DNA from 2 places in the Streptomyces sp. P17 genome. Region 1 is predicted to be linked to the other one. Evidence: predicted binding sites of a transcription regulator. Region 1 holds the regulator's gene; the other holds the start of a gene.
What was found. Region 1 encodes HrcA, which represses chaperone genes, less so after heat shock. Its sites were predicted from a motif close to TTNGCACTCNGNNNNNCNGAGTGCNAA; they were not measured.
Positions count from the first base shown of each region.

Region 2: groES (co-chaperone GroES) is a predicted target of HrcA. The motif match lies at 3,007-3,033, and genes of this name have one in related genera.

Region 1 covers NZ_JAVRBF010000055.1:52,840-60,516, reverse strand. Annotated here, with positions in the region: gene dnaJ (molecular chaperone DnaJ) at 1-912, opposite strand, end outside; gene hrcA (heat-inducible transcriptional repressor HrcA) at 913-1,929, opposite strand; gene RMT89_RS30330 (MBL fold metallo-hydrolase) at 2,091-2,819, shown strand; gene RMT89_RS30325 (DUF3097 domain-containing protein) at 2,851-3,657, shown strand; gene hemW (radical SAM family heme chaperone HemW) at 3,658-4,890, opposite strand; gene RMT89_RS30315 (SpoIIE family protein phosphatase) at 4,947-6,803, opposite strand; gene RMT89_RS30310 (HAMP domain-containing protein) at 6,905-7,677, shown strand, end outside.
Region 2 covers NZ_JAVRBF010000026.1:28,710-36,386, forward strand. Annotated here, with positions in the region: gene RMT89_RS18370 (ester cyclase) at 38-745, shown strand; gene groL (chaperonin GroEL) at 803-2,431, opposite strand; gene groES (co-chaperone GroES) at 2,552-2,860, opposite strand; gene RMT89_RS18385 (polysaccharide deacetylase family protein) at 3,085-3,369, opposite strand; gene RMT89_RS18390 (polysaccharide deacetylase family protein) at 3,488-4,417, opposite strand; gene RMT89_RS18395 (THUMP-like domain-containing protein) at 4,400-5,668, shown strand; partial or broken gene RMT89_RS45980 (transposase) at 5,873-6,533, shown strand; gene RMT89_RS18405 (LCP family protein) at 6,516-7,562, opposite strand; gene RMT89_RS18410 (endo-1,4-beta-xylanase) at 7,636-7,677, opposite strand, start outside.

The sequences.
Region 1 (7,677 bases):
CTGACCGGACTGGGTGCCCGGGCGGATGTCGACCTCCTCCATGCCGTCGAGGGTCTCCAGCGGCACCTTCGTGCCGAGGGACGCCGCCGTCATCGGGATCGTCACCGTGCAGTGCAGATCGTCCCCGCGCCGCTGGAACATCGCATGCGGCAGCTCATGGATCTCGACGTACAGGTCACCGGCCGGACCGCCACCGGGCCCGACCTCGCCCTCACCGGCGAGCTGGATCCGCGTGCCGTTGTCGACACCGGCCGGGATCTTGACCGTCAGGGTGCGACGCGACCGTACGCGACCGTCACCGGCGCACTCCGGGCACGGCGTCGGAACCACCGTGCCGAAGCCCTGGCACTGCGGACACGGCCGCGAGGTCATGACCTGGCCCAGGAAGGACCGCGTCACCTGCGACACCTCACCGCGCCCGCGGCACATGTCACATGTCTGCGCGGAGGTCCCCGGCGCGGCGCCCTCACCGTTACAGGTGTTGCAGACGACCGCCGTGTCGACCTGGATGTCCTTCGTCGTTCCGAAGGCCGCCTCGTCGAGCTCGATCTCCAGACGGATCATGGCGTCCTGGCCACGGCGGGTACGCGAGCGCGGACCGCGCTGCGACGCCGTACCGAAGAAAGCGTCCATGATGTCCGAGAAGTTCCCGAAGCCACCCGCGCCGAACCCGCCCGCGCCCGCGCCGCCCGCCTGGGACAGCGGGTCGCCGCCGAGGTCGTAGACCTGCTTCTTCTGCGGGTCCGAGAGCACCTCGTAAGCGGCGTTGATCTCCTTGAACCGCTCCTGGGTCTTCGGATCGGGGTTGACGTCCGGGTGCAGCTCGCGCGCGAGCCGCCGGAAGGCCTTCTTGATCTCTTCCTGCGACGCGTCGCGACGCACGCCGAGAACGGCGTAGTAGTCCGTGGCCACTTACGACTCCGCCAGGATCTGTCCGACGTACCGTGCCACTGCGCGTACCGCTCCCATCGTTCCCGGGTAATCCATGCGGGTCGGTCCGACCACGCCGAGCTTGGCGACTGCCTCGCCGCCCGAACCGTAGCCGACCGACACGACAGACGTGGAGTTGAGTCCCTCATAGGCGTTCTCGTGCCCGATGCGCACGGTCATGCCCGAATCCCCCGCCTCACCAAGGAGTTTGAGGAGCACCACCTGCTCCTCAAGGGCCTCCAGGACGGGCCGGATGGTGAGGGGGAAGTCATGTCCGAAGCGGGTGAGATTGGCGGTGCCGCCGATCATCAGCCGCTCCTCGTTCTCCTCGACCAGCGTCTCCAGCAGTGTGGAGAGGACGGCCGAGACCGTGCCGCGGTCCTCCGTGTCGAAGCCCTCGGGGAGGTCCTCGACGAGCGTCGGCACATCGGTGAAGCGCCGGCCCGCGACCCGGCTGTTCAGCCGCGCCCGCAGATCGGCCAGCGACGTCTCGCCGAACGGCGCCGGGCAGTCGACCATCCGCTGTTCGACCCGCCCGGTGTCCGTGATCAGCACGAGCATCACGCGCGCGGGAGCGAGCGAGAGCAGCTCGACATGGCGCACGGTGGAGCGGGTGAGCGACGGATACTGCACGACCGCGACCTGCCGGGTGAGCTGGGCCAGCAGCCGCACCGTCCGAGCGACGACGTCGTCGAGATCGACGGCGCCTTCGAGAAAGCTCTGGATGGCACGCCGCTCGGGCCCGGTCATCGGCTTGACGCCGGCCAGCTTGTCGACGAAGAGGCGGTAGCCCTTGTCCGTCGGGATGCGGCCGGCGCTGGTGTGCGGCTGAGCGATGTAGCCCTCGTCCTCCAGCGCCGCCATGTCGTTGCGGACGGTCGCCGGGGAGACGCCGAGGTTGTGCCGCTCGGTCAGGGCCTTCGACCCCACCGGCTCCTCGGTGCCCACATAGTCCTGGACGATGGCGCGCAGCACCTGAAGCCTGCGTTCGCTCAGCATCCGCGCTCACCTCCAGAAGTCGTCCCCCAGTCCCCCGGGGCGCCTCGCCTGGCACTCTGTCCGTCCGAGTGCCAGCGTTCCCGGCCCCAGTGTACGGCGGTGGGGTACTCCCCCGGCAAGGTCGGTCCTGCTGTGACGGCTCGTACAGCTAGCGTCGCGGTATGACGGTGACTTGGGAAGAGCTCGGGTGGGAGCGGGTCGCGGACGGTGTGGGGCGGTGCCGGCTGCCGGGCTGGGACTGTACGGCGGGGCTGGTCGTCGGCGAGGGTACGGCGCTGGTGGTCGACGCCGGGTCGAGCCTGGCCGAGGGGGCGCGGCTGCGGATGCGGGCGGAGGCGCTCGCCGGTCACCGTGTGACCCATCTCGCGCTGACCCATCCGCACTTCGACCATGTCTTCGGGGCGGCGGCGTTCGCGGGCGCGGAGGTCTACGGCGCGGTGGGCGTCGACTCGGTGTACGGGCCGCACGGGCGGGCGGAGCTGCGCGCGGACGCGGTACGCCACGGCATGGACGCGCGCGCGGCGGACGAGGCGGTGGACACCCTGGTGCAACCCCGCCACCACGTCTCCGGCGAGTGGACCCTGGACCTCGGCCCCGGCCGCCAGGTCCTCCTGGCCAACGTCGGACCCGGCCACACCGCCCACGACCTGGTCGTCCTGGTCCCGGGCAGCCCCGAGGCCGTCTTCTGCGGCGACCTGGTCGAGGAGTCCGGCGAACCCCAGGCGGGCCCGGACGCCGTACCGTCCCAGTGGCCGGCGGCATTGGACCGCCTGCTGTCCTTGGGCGGCGAGGACGCGCTGTACGTGCCCGGCCACGGAGCGGTGGTGGACGCGGCGTTCGTACGGCGGCAGCGAGACGCCCTGGCGGCCCGTTTCGGCGTGTCGCTCTGATCGCCGTACGGCTTCTCCTATCGTCATCCGAATGCGCCAGTACTCTGCGGACCTGACCCCGCCGTGGAAGAAGCCCAAGCCGGTCCCCGAGGTCGAGGCGGAGCCCGGCCTGGTGGTGGAGGAGCCCGGCACCGGCTTCTGCGGCGCGGTGATCCGCTGCGAGGCGGGAACGGTCACCCTGGAGGACCGCTTCGGCAAGCACCGGGTGTTCCCCCTGGAGCCGAGGGGCTTCCTGCTGGAGGGCAGGGTGGTGACGCTGGTACGACCGGCTTCAGGACGGGTCCGCCCGGCCCGGACCGCCTCCGGCTCGCTGGCCGTTCCCGGCGCCCGCGCACGCGTGGCCCGCGCCGGACGCATCTACGTCGAGGGCCGCCACGACGCGGAACTGGTGGAGAAGGTCTGGGGCGACGACCTGCGCATCGAGGGCGTGGTGGTGGAGTACCTGGAGGGCGTGGACGACCTCCCCGCGATCGTCTCCGACTTCGCCCCGGGCCCCGACGCCCGGCTGGGCATCCTGGTGGACCACCTGGTGCCGGGCTCGAAGGAGTGGCGGATCGCACAGGAGGTGACCAGCGAACACGCGCTGGTCGTCGGCCACCCGTACATCGACATCTGGGAGGCGGTGAAACCGTCGGCCCTGGGGATCGCGGGGTGGCCGCGCGTACCGCACGGCCAGGACTGGAAGACGGGCGTGTGCAGGGCCCTGGGCTGGCCGTCGGAGAACACCGGCGCGGTCTGGCAGGCGATTCTGGCGCGGGTGGGGTCGTACAAGGACCTGGAACCGGAGCTGCTGGGACGCGTCGAGGAACTGATCGACTTCGTCACGGCCACGGACTGATCAGTCCACCAGATCCCGCACCACCGCGTCCGCCAGCAACCGCCCCCGAAGCGTCAGCACCGCCCGCCCCTCGTCGTACGGCCCCTCCTGAAGCAGCCCCTCGCCCAGCGCCCGGCGTGCGGCCGCGAGCCCGTCCGCGCGCAGGAGATCGAGCGGCGCCCCCTCCCGCAGCCGCAGCTCCAGCAGGATCCGCTCCACCCGCCGGTCCTCGTCCGACAGCAGCTCACGCCCCGCTCCAGGGGAGCGCCCACCCGTAAGCGCCGCCGCGTACGCCCCCGGATGCTTCACGTTCCACCAGCGCACCCCGCCCACGTGCGAGTGCGCTCCCGGACCGGCGCCCCACCAGTCGGCGCCCCGCCAGTACAGCTCGTTGTGCAGGCACCGGCCGGCCGCAGAGGTCGCCCAGTTGGAGACCTCGTACCACTCGAAGCCCGCCGAGGACAGTACGGACTCCGCCATCAGATAGCGGTCCGCGTGGACGTCGTCGTCGGTCATCGGGACCTCGCCCCGGCGGATGCGGCGCGCGAGCTGCGTGCCCTCCTCGACGATCAGCGCGTACGCCGAGACGTGGTCAGGACCGGCGCCGATCGACGAATCCAGCGACGCCCGCCAGTCCTCGTCCGTCTCCCCCGGGGTGCCGTAGATCAAGTCGAGGTTGACGTGCGAGAACCCGGCCGCCTTCGCCTCCGCCACGCATGCCTCCGGACGGCCCGGCGTATGCGTCCGGTCCAGCACCTTCAGCACATGCTGCTTCGCGCTCTGCATACCGAAGGAGATCCGGTTGAAACCGCCCTCCCGCAGCCGGGAGAGGTACGCCGGATCCACCGACTCCGGGTTCGCCTCCGTCGTGACCTCCGCGCCGGGCGCGAGACCGAACTCGTCCCTGATCGCCCCGAGCATCCGTACGAGATCGTCCGCCGCCAGCAGTGTCGGCGTACCGCCGCCCACGAAGACCGTCCGCACCGCGCGCGGGTCGTCGCCCAGTACCTTCCGCGCCAGCCGGATCTCGTCGATCAGGGTGTCCGCGTAGTTGTCGCGGGAGGCGAGGACGCCACCCGTCCCGCGCAGTTCGGTGGCGGTGTAGGTGTTGAAGTCGCAGTACCCGCAGCGGGTCGCGCAGTAGGGGACGTGCAGGTAGAAGCCGAGCGGGCGGTCGGCCGCGCCGGCGAGCGCGGCGGCGGGCAGCGTGCCGTCGTCGGGGACCGGCTCGCCGTCGGGGAGTGCGGAAGGCATGCCTTCCATTGTCCAGCACCCCGGACCGTTGCTCGGCACCCGAGCACTCCGCGCCTTTACTCGGCCTGGAGCACCAGCAGCGCCAGATCGTCCTCCGGCGGCCGGCCCCCGAAGTCGTGCACGAGTCGCCGGATCCGCTCCGCGATCGACTGCGCGCTCAGCCCCGCACACCCGGCGAGCGCCGCCGCGAGCCCGTCCCCGTCGTCGAACTGGCGTGAGCCGCTGCGCCGCTCCGTCACCCCGTCCGTGACACACAGCAGGCTGTCCCCGGGCCGCAGCTCAAGGGTCTCGCTGGTGTACGTGGCGTCCTCGATGACCCCGAGGAGGGTCTGCGGCCGCGCGGCCGTACGGACGTCCCCGTCGGGGCCGAGCAGCAGCGGCAGCGGGTGTCCGGCGGAGGCGAGGGTGCAGCGGACGCCGCCGTCGAAGGGGGCCAGTTCGCCGTACAGGAGGGACAGGAAGCGGGTCTGCGGGCCGTCGCCCGGCGCCGCGGGGCCGACCAGGGCGCGCGCTCCGGCGTCCGCGGCCTCCGTGGCGTCGTCGAGGAGGAGCTGGTTGAGCCGGTCCAGGACGTCGGCGACGCGGTACCCCTCGCGGGCCAGCAGCCGTAGCCAGGGGCGGGCCAGGCCGATCACCACCGCCGCCTCCGGGCCCTTGCCCTGGACGTCGCCGACGGCGAAGCACCAGCGGCCGTCGGCGGCCGGGAACACGTCGTAGAAGTCGCCGCTCGGTCCGCCCTTGTCGCAGGGCTCGTAGACGAGGGCGCTGCGCACCCCCGGGATCTCGGCGACGGCGCCGGGCAGCAGTCCACGCTGCAGGACCGCGCTGATGGTGGCCTGGCGGGCGTACTGCCGGGCCGCGCCGATGGCGAGCGCGACCCGGCGGCCGAGGTCCTCCACGAGCCCGGTGACCTCGTCGGGGAAGTCCGCGGGACCGGCCCGCCCGATGACGAGCGTGCCCAGCGGCCGGCCGCCCGCGATCAGGCGGTACGCCAATGACGTGCCCGCGGGCTCCAGCGCCTCACCGGGCCAGGGGTGCGGCACGGGCCCGGAGCGCAGGTCGTCCGGGCGGGGCGGCTCCTTCTCCAGCGCCACGCGCAGTTCCCCGATGCGGTTCTCGCTGCCGTGCCAGACCCGGGCGAGCCGGGGTCCGGCGCCCGCGGTGCCATGCGGTCCCCAGCCGCGCCCGGTGAGCTCGTCCTCCAGCCACACCGCGCACCAGTCGGCGAGCCGGGGCACGAGCAGTTGCCCGGTGAGCGCGGCGACCAGGTCCTCGTCGAGCTGCCCGGCGAGCAGGTCGGAGGCCTCGGCGAGGAAGGACAGGGCACCCCGGCCCAGCCAGTCCCGGTCGCGCTCGGGCCGACGCGGTCCGGGGCCCGGTATCGAGAGGGGGCGCGGGGTCCCGGCCTCCTCCTGGTGTTCCTCCGCGGGAAGCCGCGCCCACACGGTCTTCACGCCGGTGCGGTACGTCACGCCCCAGGACTCGGCGAGCCGGGCGACCAGGCTCAGTCCGCGCCCGTACTCCGAGGTGCCGTACGCCGGTTCGCTCGCGCCGTCGCGCGGGGCGCGCGAGGGGTGGCGGTCGGAGACCTCGACGACGATCGCGCCGGTCTCCTCCTCCGTCCGGCAGACCAGCTCGACGTCGGTACCGGCGTGGACGACGGCGTTGGTGACGAGCTCGCTCACGACCAGGACGGCGTCGTCGGCGAGGCGGCGGGTGTGCTGTTCGGTGCCGGGCAGACCGAGTTCGGCCCACTCGGTGAGGCCGGCGCGTACGAGTGCGCGGGCGGAGCCCGGCGCGAGGGGGCTTCCGGGCAGGGTCGCGCAGGTCCACGCGCGCGGACGCACGCTCTCGTGCACAGGCACATCAGAGGCCCGGGAAGCGGTCTCCCGTTGCGCCGGAATGGCCCCCATGGACAGCTCCCCGAGCGGTTCGGACGAATAGCCTCGGTCGACGCGGACAGAGTGACAGACTGGCCACGCCCATAAGCACCGAGTTACCGAAGTGGGCCGCCATGAGTGAGAAGAGTGGTACACGCGTGCTCGAAGACGGTCAGATTCGAGCATCGGATCTGCGTCCTCTGCTCGCCGCGCTGGCGGCAGCCCGGGACGGCGATTTCCGCGAAGTGGCCGATCCCGGCACCGGTGTGGTGGCCGAACTCGTCGCGGCCTACAACCAGATCATGAAGCGCAGTCTGCACTTCAACTCCGAGGTGCAGCGGGTCAGGAGAGAGCTCGTACGGCACGGCCGGCTCGACGAGCGGCTGGCGGCGAGCCCGGGCCAGGGTGCGTGGACGGCCCGGGTCAACGACGTGAACCAGCTCCTCGACGCCATCGTGGCCCCGGCGGCCAACGCGACGCGGGTGCTGGACGCGGTGGCGGGCGGCGATCTGACCCAGCGGGTCGATCTGCACGACGGCTCCCGGCAGTTACGCGGCGATCTGCGGCGCCTCGGCCGGGCCGTGAACAAGATGGTCGACCAGCTCTCCCTGTTCACCGGCGAGGTGACCCGGGTGGCCCGCGAGGTCGGCACCGAGGGACGGCTCGGCGGGCGGGCCAAGGTGCAGGGCCTTTCGGGCAGTTGGCGGGATGTGACCGAGGCCGTCAACACCATGGCGTCCCGGCTGACGGCACAGGTGCGCGACATCGCCCTGGTGACGACGGCCGTGGCGCGCGGCGACCTGACCCGTACGGTCACCGTCGAGGCGACCGGCGAACTGCTCGAACTGAAGCTGACCGTCAACACGATGGTCGACCAGCTCTCCGCCTTCGCCGACGAGGTGACCCG
Region 2 (7,677 bases), on a different contig from region 1:
GTTTCGACCGGACCCTCGGGGGGACGGAGGCGACGCCATGACGTTCGTACAGCTCATCGACTGCAAGACAAACCGGTTCGACGAGATGAACCGGCTGATGGACACGTGGGTCGAGCAGACCAAGGGGAAGCGGACCGCGACGCACAGCGTGATCGGCAAGGACCGGTCCGACGCGTCGCACTTCATCGAGATCGTGGAGTTCCCCTCGTACGAGGAGGCGATGCGGAACTCGAACCTCCCGGAGACCGACCGGATCTTCCGGGAGATGGTCGCCCTCTGCGACGAGATGCCGACGTTCACCGATCTGGACGTCGTGCGTGACGAGCAGTTGTACGAGGCGACCGCGCGGCGGTTCTTCGAGGAAGTGGCCGGGAAGGGCGCTGCTCCCACGTTCAACGACGTGCTCATCGAGGACTATCACGACCACGATCCCGCCAACCCGCAGGACAACATCGGCCTCGATGCGATCCGGCGCGAGGTGGAGATGTGGCGGAGCGGCTTCGACTTCTCGTTCACGATCGAGGACCAACTGGCGCAGGGCGACCTGGTGTGCACCCGCTGGACCTGGAGCGGCCTGCACAAGGGCGACTTCATGGGCATCGAGGCCACCGGGAGGAAGGTGTCCATGACCGGGTGCACCATCCAGCGGTGCACTCCGGACGGGAAGATCGCCGAGGGCTGGTGGCAGTACGACCGGCTGGGGCTGATGGAGCAGTTGGGCGCGCTGGACGAACTGGAGCAGTAGGGCGGAACGCGAAGGCCCGGCACCCTCACGGGTGCCGGGCCTCAGTGCTGACGTATGTCAGTGGGAGTGGCCGTGACCGTGGCCGTGACCGCCGGCCGGCTCCTCCTCTTCCTTCTTCTCGACGACCAGGGTCTCGGTCGTGAGCAGCAGGGAGGCGATGGAGGCGGCGTTCTCCAGGGCGGAGCGGGTGACCTTCACCGGGTCGATGACGCCGGCCTTGACCAGGTCGCCGTACTCGCCGGTGGCGGCGTTGAAGCCCTGGCCCTTGTCGAGCTCGGCGACCTTGGAGGTGATGACGTAGCCCTCCAGGCCGGCGTTCTCGGCGATCCAGCGCAGCGGCTCGACGACCGCGCGGCGGACGACGGCGACACCGGTGGCCTCGTCGCCGGTCTTGCCCAGACCGCCTTCCAGGACCTTGGCGGCGTGGACCAGAGCGGAGCCACCACCGGAGACGATGCCCTCCTCGACCGCGGCGCGGGTCGCGGAGATGGCGTCCTCCAGACGGTGCTTCTTCTCCTTCAGCTCCACCTCGGTGGCGGCGCCGACCTTGATCACGCACACGCCGCCGGCCAGCTTCGCGAGGCGCTCCTGGAGCTTCTCGCGGTCCCAGTCGGAGTCGGTGTTCTCGATCTCGGCCTTGATCTGGGCGACGCGGCCGTGGACGTCGTCGGACTTGCCGGCGCCGTCGACGATGGTCGTGTCGTCCTTGGTGACCGTGATGCGGCGGGCGCTGCCCAGCACGTCCAGCCCGGCCTGGTCGAGCTTGAGGCCGACCTCCTCGGAGATGACCGTGGCGCCGGTGAGGACCGCCATGTCCTGCAGCATCGCCTTGCGGCGGTCACCGAAGCCGGGGGCCTTGACCGCGACCGCGTTGAAGGTGCCGCGGATCTTGTTCACGACCAGGGTCGACAGGGCCTCGCCCTCGACGTCCTCGGCGATGATCAGCAGCGGCTTGGAGGCACCGGCCTGGATGACCTTCTCCAGCAGCGGCAGCAGGTCCTGGATGGAGGAGATCTTGCCCTGGTTGATGAGGATGTAGGGGTCCTCCAGGACGGCCTCCATGCGCTCCTGGTCCGTAACGAAGTACGGCGACAGGTAGCCCTTGTCGAAGGCCATGCCCTCGGTGAAGTCCAGCTCCAGACCGAAGGTGTTGGACTCCTCGACGGTGATGACACCGTCCTTGCCGACCTTGTCCATCGCCTCGGCGATGAGCTCGCCGACTTGGCTGTCCTGGGCGGACAGACCGGCGACGGCGGCGATGTCGGACTTCTCGTCGATGGGGCGGGCGGTCGCGAGGAGTTCCTCGGAGATCGCCTTGACCGCGGCGTCGATGCCCTTCTTCAGGGCGGCCGGGGAGGCACCCGCGGCGACGTTCCGCAGGCCCTCGCGGACGAGCGCCTGGGCCAGCACGGTGGCGGTGGTCGTACCGTCACCCGCTACGTCGTTGGTCTTGGTCGCCACCTCCTTCACCAGCTGGACGCCGAGGTTCTCGTACGGGTCCTCGACCTCGACCTCGCGGGCGATGGTGACGCCGTCGTTGGTGATGGTGGGGGCGCCGAACTTCTTGTCGATGACGACGTTGCGACCCTTCGGGCCGATCGTCACCTTGACCGTGTCGGCCAGTTTGTTGACGCCGCGCTCAAGGGCGCGACGGGCGTCCTCGTCGAACTTCAGGATCTTCGCCATGACAGCGGGAGCCCTCTCGGAAATCTGTGGGTGGAAAAGGCACTGCGCCCCGGGCGCCCGGCTTCTTATGTGGTCGCGGGGGCCAGGGGCGCAGCTGGAAGCAGAGGTGCTTCGCGGTGATTACTTCTCGATGATCGCGAGCACGTCGCGAGCCGAGAGGACGAGGTACTCCTCGCCGTTGTACTTCACCTCGGTGCCGCCGTACTTGCTGTACAGCACGATGTCGCCGGTCTTGACGTCGAGCGGCAGGCGCTCGCCGTTCTCGAAGCGGCCCGGGCCCACGGCCAGGACGACGCCCTCCTGGGGCTTCTCCTTGGCGGTGTCCGGGATGACCAGGCCAGAGGCGGTGGTCTGCTCCGCGTCGAGCGGCTGGACCACGATGCGGTCCTCAAGCGGCTTGATGGCAACCTTGGAGCTGGTGGTCGTCACGATCCGACCTCCCCCTTCGGAGATCTCACGGGGTTAACTGTCTGAGGTGGCGACCAGGTGGATCCGTCGTCGCGGGTGCCGGACCTGCCCGTCGCGTAGTTGGCACTCTCCACTGGGGAGTGCCAGAGCCGAGACTATGACCGTGATTAGCACTCGGTCAAGCGGAGTGCCAATCGCGTCCCGAAGGCCGGATGATTACGGGTGGTCCTCCAGGCGCCCCACCCTCATGTCGCGGGGGCGCAGCCGGCCGCCGCGCGGAGTGTGGTGCGTGCGCGCCGGCCCACGTAGGGGAGTCCGCGCAGGGCCGTGTGGTCGAGGGTGTGGTTCTGGATCGAGGCGCCCACCGACTGCAGGCGGGCGAAGTGGGCGTACCCCGGTCCGGCCACGCTGTCGGTGAGGAACACGGCGACCGGGAGCCGCAGTTCACGGACCAGGTCGGCGGGGTCCTGCTCGGCGCCGTCGTCGTAGGTGAGGAAGACGACCCTGTCGCGGGCCGGGATGTGTTCCACGACGGGCGGGAGGGGAGCGCGTACCGCCTGTTCTCCTGGCCGGTCCGAGGGGCCCGCGGCCCGGGCGCAGCCCGTCGGGAGTACGGCCGCCGGCGCCCCGGCGAGCGGGCCCCGGGCCTCACAGGTAGTCCTCCAGACGTGCCACCGCGTACCCCTTGGCGGTGATCTTGTCGAGGAACCGGCGGATCATGTCGGGCATGGTGCCCTTCCAGTGCTCCTTGCCCCGGAAGTGGCTGAGCACGATGTCGCCGGGGTGGATGTCCCGGTCCCACTCGCGGTACTCCCAGCGGTCGACGAAGACCTCCTCGTTCCACAGGGGCGCATGGGTGATGCCGCAGGCCTGGGCGGCGCGCAGGGTGTTCGCGTCGTAGCTGCCGAAGGGCGGGCGGAAGAGGACGGGCCGTTTGCCGTACCGCTTCTCGATCACGTCCTGCATCCCGCAGATCTCGCGCTTCTGGCGGGCGTAGGAGAGGCCGCGCATGAAGGGGTGTTGGAGGGTGTGGTTGTTGAGGCCGACGCCTTGGTCCTGCATCCGCTTGAAGTAGGCGTAGTCCTCCTTCACCAGGTAGTCGCTGAGGAAGGCGGTGTACGGGATCTTCAGCTCGGTCATCATGCGCAGGAACGCCGGGTCCTTCTCGGCGCCGTCGTCGATGGTGAGGAAGACGATCTTCCGCTCGGTGGGGACCGTGGTGAAGACCGGCGGGAGGCCGCGTTCGGCGTGGCCGTCGACCTCGAAGCCCTTGCGGGTGGTGATCCTCGGCTTCTTCGCGGGGGGCGCCGGGGGCGTCAGCGGGACCTTGGCCAGGCCCCAGCGTTTCGCGGCGGCGGCCCGGGCGGCGGCGGAGGCGCGCAGCTTGGTCGCGTAGAAGTCCAGGGCGCGGGCGGGCGGCGCCAGGAGGGGCTGCTGGCCGGGGGCGGGGCGGGCCTTCGAGCCGGTTGCCTGGGAGCAGCCGGAGGCGATGGCGGCGACGGCGAGCACGGCGATTCCACCGCGGATCCGCAGCCCTCGAATGGAACGGTTTTTATCATTTTGTACTACTACTCGCATGGGGCCGGATCCTCCCAGCCCCCCGCTCCGATCCCCCGCCGACACCTCCGCCGCGGGCGCGCCATCCACCGACTGGCCCACAATGATCCGGTGAACGACCTGGCTCCCCTCCTGACCCCCGAGGGCCGCGCCCTCCTCGACGAAGTGCGCGGCACGGCCCCCGCCGACGAACTCGTGGTCGCCACCCGGCTGCGCCGGGACCACCCCGCCGAGCTGGTGTCGGCGGCGCTCGGACAGGCGCGGCTGCGGCAGCGGGCGGAGGCCAAGTTCGGCGCCGAGGACGCGCGGCGGATGTTCTTCACGCCGAACGGGGTCGAGCAGTCGACACGGGCGAGCGTGGCGACGTACCGCGCCGGGCGCTTCCGGGAACTGGGCGTCACCTCCGTCGCCGACCTGTGCTGCGGGATCGGCGGGGACGCCATCGCGCTGGCGCGGGCCGGGATCCGGGTACTGGCCGTCGACCGGGACCCCCTGACGGCGGCCGTCGCCCGCGCCAACGCCGACGCCCTCGGCCTCGCCGGCCTCATCGAGGTGCGCGAGGCGGATGTGACGGAGGTGGACACGGCCGGGTACGACGCGGTCTTCGTGGACCCGGCGCGCAGAGGCGGCAGGGGTCGCATCTTCGATCCCGAGGCCTACTCGCCACCCCTCTCCTGGGCGGTCCAGGCCGCCGCCAAGGCCCCGCACGCCGCCCTCAAGATCGCTCCCGGCATCCCGCACGAGGCGATCCCCGGCGAGGCCGAGGCCGAGTGGATCTCCGACGGCGGGGAGGTGAAGGAGGCGGTGCTGTGGTTCGGGACCACGCCGGGGGCGATCAGGGCGACGCTGCTGCCAGGCCCGCGCACCCTCCTCTCCCGAGGTCTGCCCGACCCCGGAGTCCGGCCCGTCGGGCGGTATTTGTACGAGCCCGATGGCGCCGTCATCCGCTCGCATCTGGTCGCCGAGGTCGCCGACTCGCTGGACGGCGGGCTCATCGACGCGACCATCGCCTACATCACCGCCGACGAACTGCGCCCCACGCCCTTCGCGACGCCGTACGAGATCACCGACCGACTTCCCTTCAGCGTCAAGAAGTTGAAGGCACTGCTACGGGAGCGCGAGGTCGGTGTCCTCACCGTCAAGAAGCGCGGGTCCGCCGTCGAGCCGGAGGAGCTGCGCAAGAAGGTCAAGCCGCAGGGGCCCAACTCGGCGACGGTGTTCCTGACCCGGGTGCACGGCGCTCCCACCATGCTGGTCGGTCATCCCGTCTGAGCCGCCCTGCGCAGCAGCAGCTCCCGCTCGTTGCGGGTCAGGGAAGCCGCCCGTTCGAACTGCTGGGTGCTCGGCCCTCGGAGCGGCCGAACGTCGTCTCCGGCGGTGTCTGGAGACGCCGCCGCACGTTGACGGTTCACCCGGTCGGGTGATCAAGGCCGAACGTGCGGCGGGTGGTCGTACGTGTGCGTAAGTTGAGTGCTCGTGAAGCTGACGGTGCAGATCAGACTGCTGCCGACGCCCGCGCAGGCGGCAGCGCTTGAGGCAACCCTGCACGCCTGCAACGAGGCCGCCACCTGGGCCAGCGAGGTCGCGTTCGAGAAGGGCGTGAAACGCAACCTCGCGCTGCGCGAGCACATCTGCGGCGAGATCAGGGCGCGGTGGAACCTGGGCGCGCAGGCCGCCCAGCACGTCGTGAAGAAGACCCGCGACGCCTACACCACGCTGAAGGCGAACCTCAAGGCCGGAAACCTCGGCAGGCCGGGCTCCGGGCGCTACCGCAAGGCCACCGCAAAGCCGATCGCCTTCCGGCCCGAGGGCGCGCAGCCCTATGACGAGGGTGCCGGTCGTTCACGTCGATCCGGCGTACACCTCCCGCACCTGCGCCGAATGCGGGCACCTCGACAGCGCGAACCGGGTCTCCCAGGCCTGGTTCGCGTGCCGGTCATGCGGATTCGTTGATCACGCGGATCGGAACGGCTCCCGCAACATCCGCGCCAGAGCGTGGGAGTTGTGGCGGCGCGGGGCCCAGTCAACGGCCCCCGCCCCACCACCGCCACAGCGGGGTGGGGCTGGACGCGAACGCAGCATCACCGCCAGTGATGCCCGCTGCGCAAGCCCGGTGCCTTTAGCGCCGAGTAGTTGACCGCAGCGACTCCCACAGCTCCCCCGCCTCCGGCTCCTCGGCGACCACCCGGTTGGCGTCCGACGGCGCCGGTACGACGGGCATGGTCACCGTCGTCACCGAGTCGGCCGACAGCGCCCGCAGGCTGCGGCCCAGCCGGGTCAGCTCGGTCAGGGAGTCCAGCCCGGTGTCGGTGGTGAGGCTGCCGGTGACCGCGTCGGCGACCCGGTACAGCTGGGCGGGGTCGCTGAGCAGACTGGTCGTGGAGATCTGCTCCAGCAGCGCCTTCACCAGTTGCTGCTGGAGGCCTATCCGGCCCAGATCGCTGCCGTCGCCTATGCCGTGCCGGGTGCGGGCGAGGGCGAGGGCCTGCTCGCCGTCGAGCTGGTGGGTGCCGGCCCGAAGGGTGAGATGGCTGTCCTCGTCGTCGATGTCCTCCTCGGTCGTGACCGTGACCCCGCCGAGGGCGTCCACCAGCTTCGCGAAGCCCGCGAAGTCGATCTCGATGTAGTGGTCCATGCGGATGTCCGTCATCGACTCGACCGTCTTCACCGCGCAGACGGGACCACCGACCGCGTAGGCGCTGTTGAACATCGCGTTGTGGGCGACCTCGGTCGAACCGCCGTCCTCCAGCGGGCAGGAGGGACGGGTGACGAGGGTGTCGCGCGGGATGCTCACCACCGTCGCCTCGGACCGTCCCGCGTCGAGGTGCACCACCATCGCGGTGTCGGAGCGGGCGCCGGTGCTGTCGCCGCCGCCGAGCGCCTGGTTCTCCGCGCCACTGCGCGAGTCGGAGCCGAGGACCAGGATGTTCAGGGCCTCGGTGGGCAGGTCCTCGTCCTCGGCGGTGGCCGACGGTGTCGCCTTCGCCGGGCGGTTGTCGCCGAGCGCGCTGTTGATGTCGACGCTCTTGATGTTGTCGTTGAGCTGCCAGTACGCCCAGCCCGCCGCCCCGGCGGCGAGCACCAGTACGCCCGCGAGGGTGAAGCCGGCGATCTTCAGCGCTCTCGACCGCCGGCCCACTGGTCTTGCCTCGTCGTCTCCCGTCACGGACAGGAACGTACGTCCGAATTGTTACGGCGACCGCCCGCGGGACCGCTTTCTTCGGAAATTCTCAGACTTCTCAGCCCAGGGTCACCACCGGCACCGGATTGCTCCCGCTCCA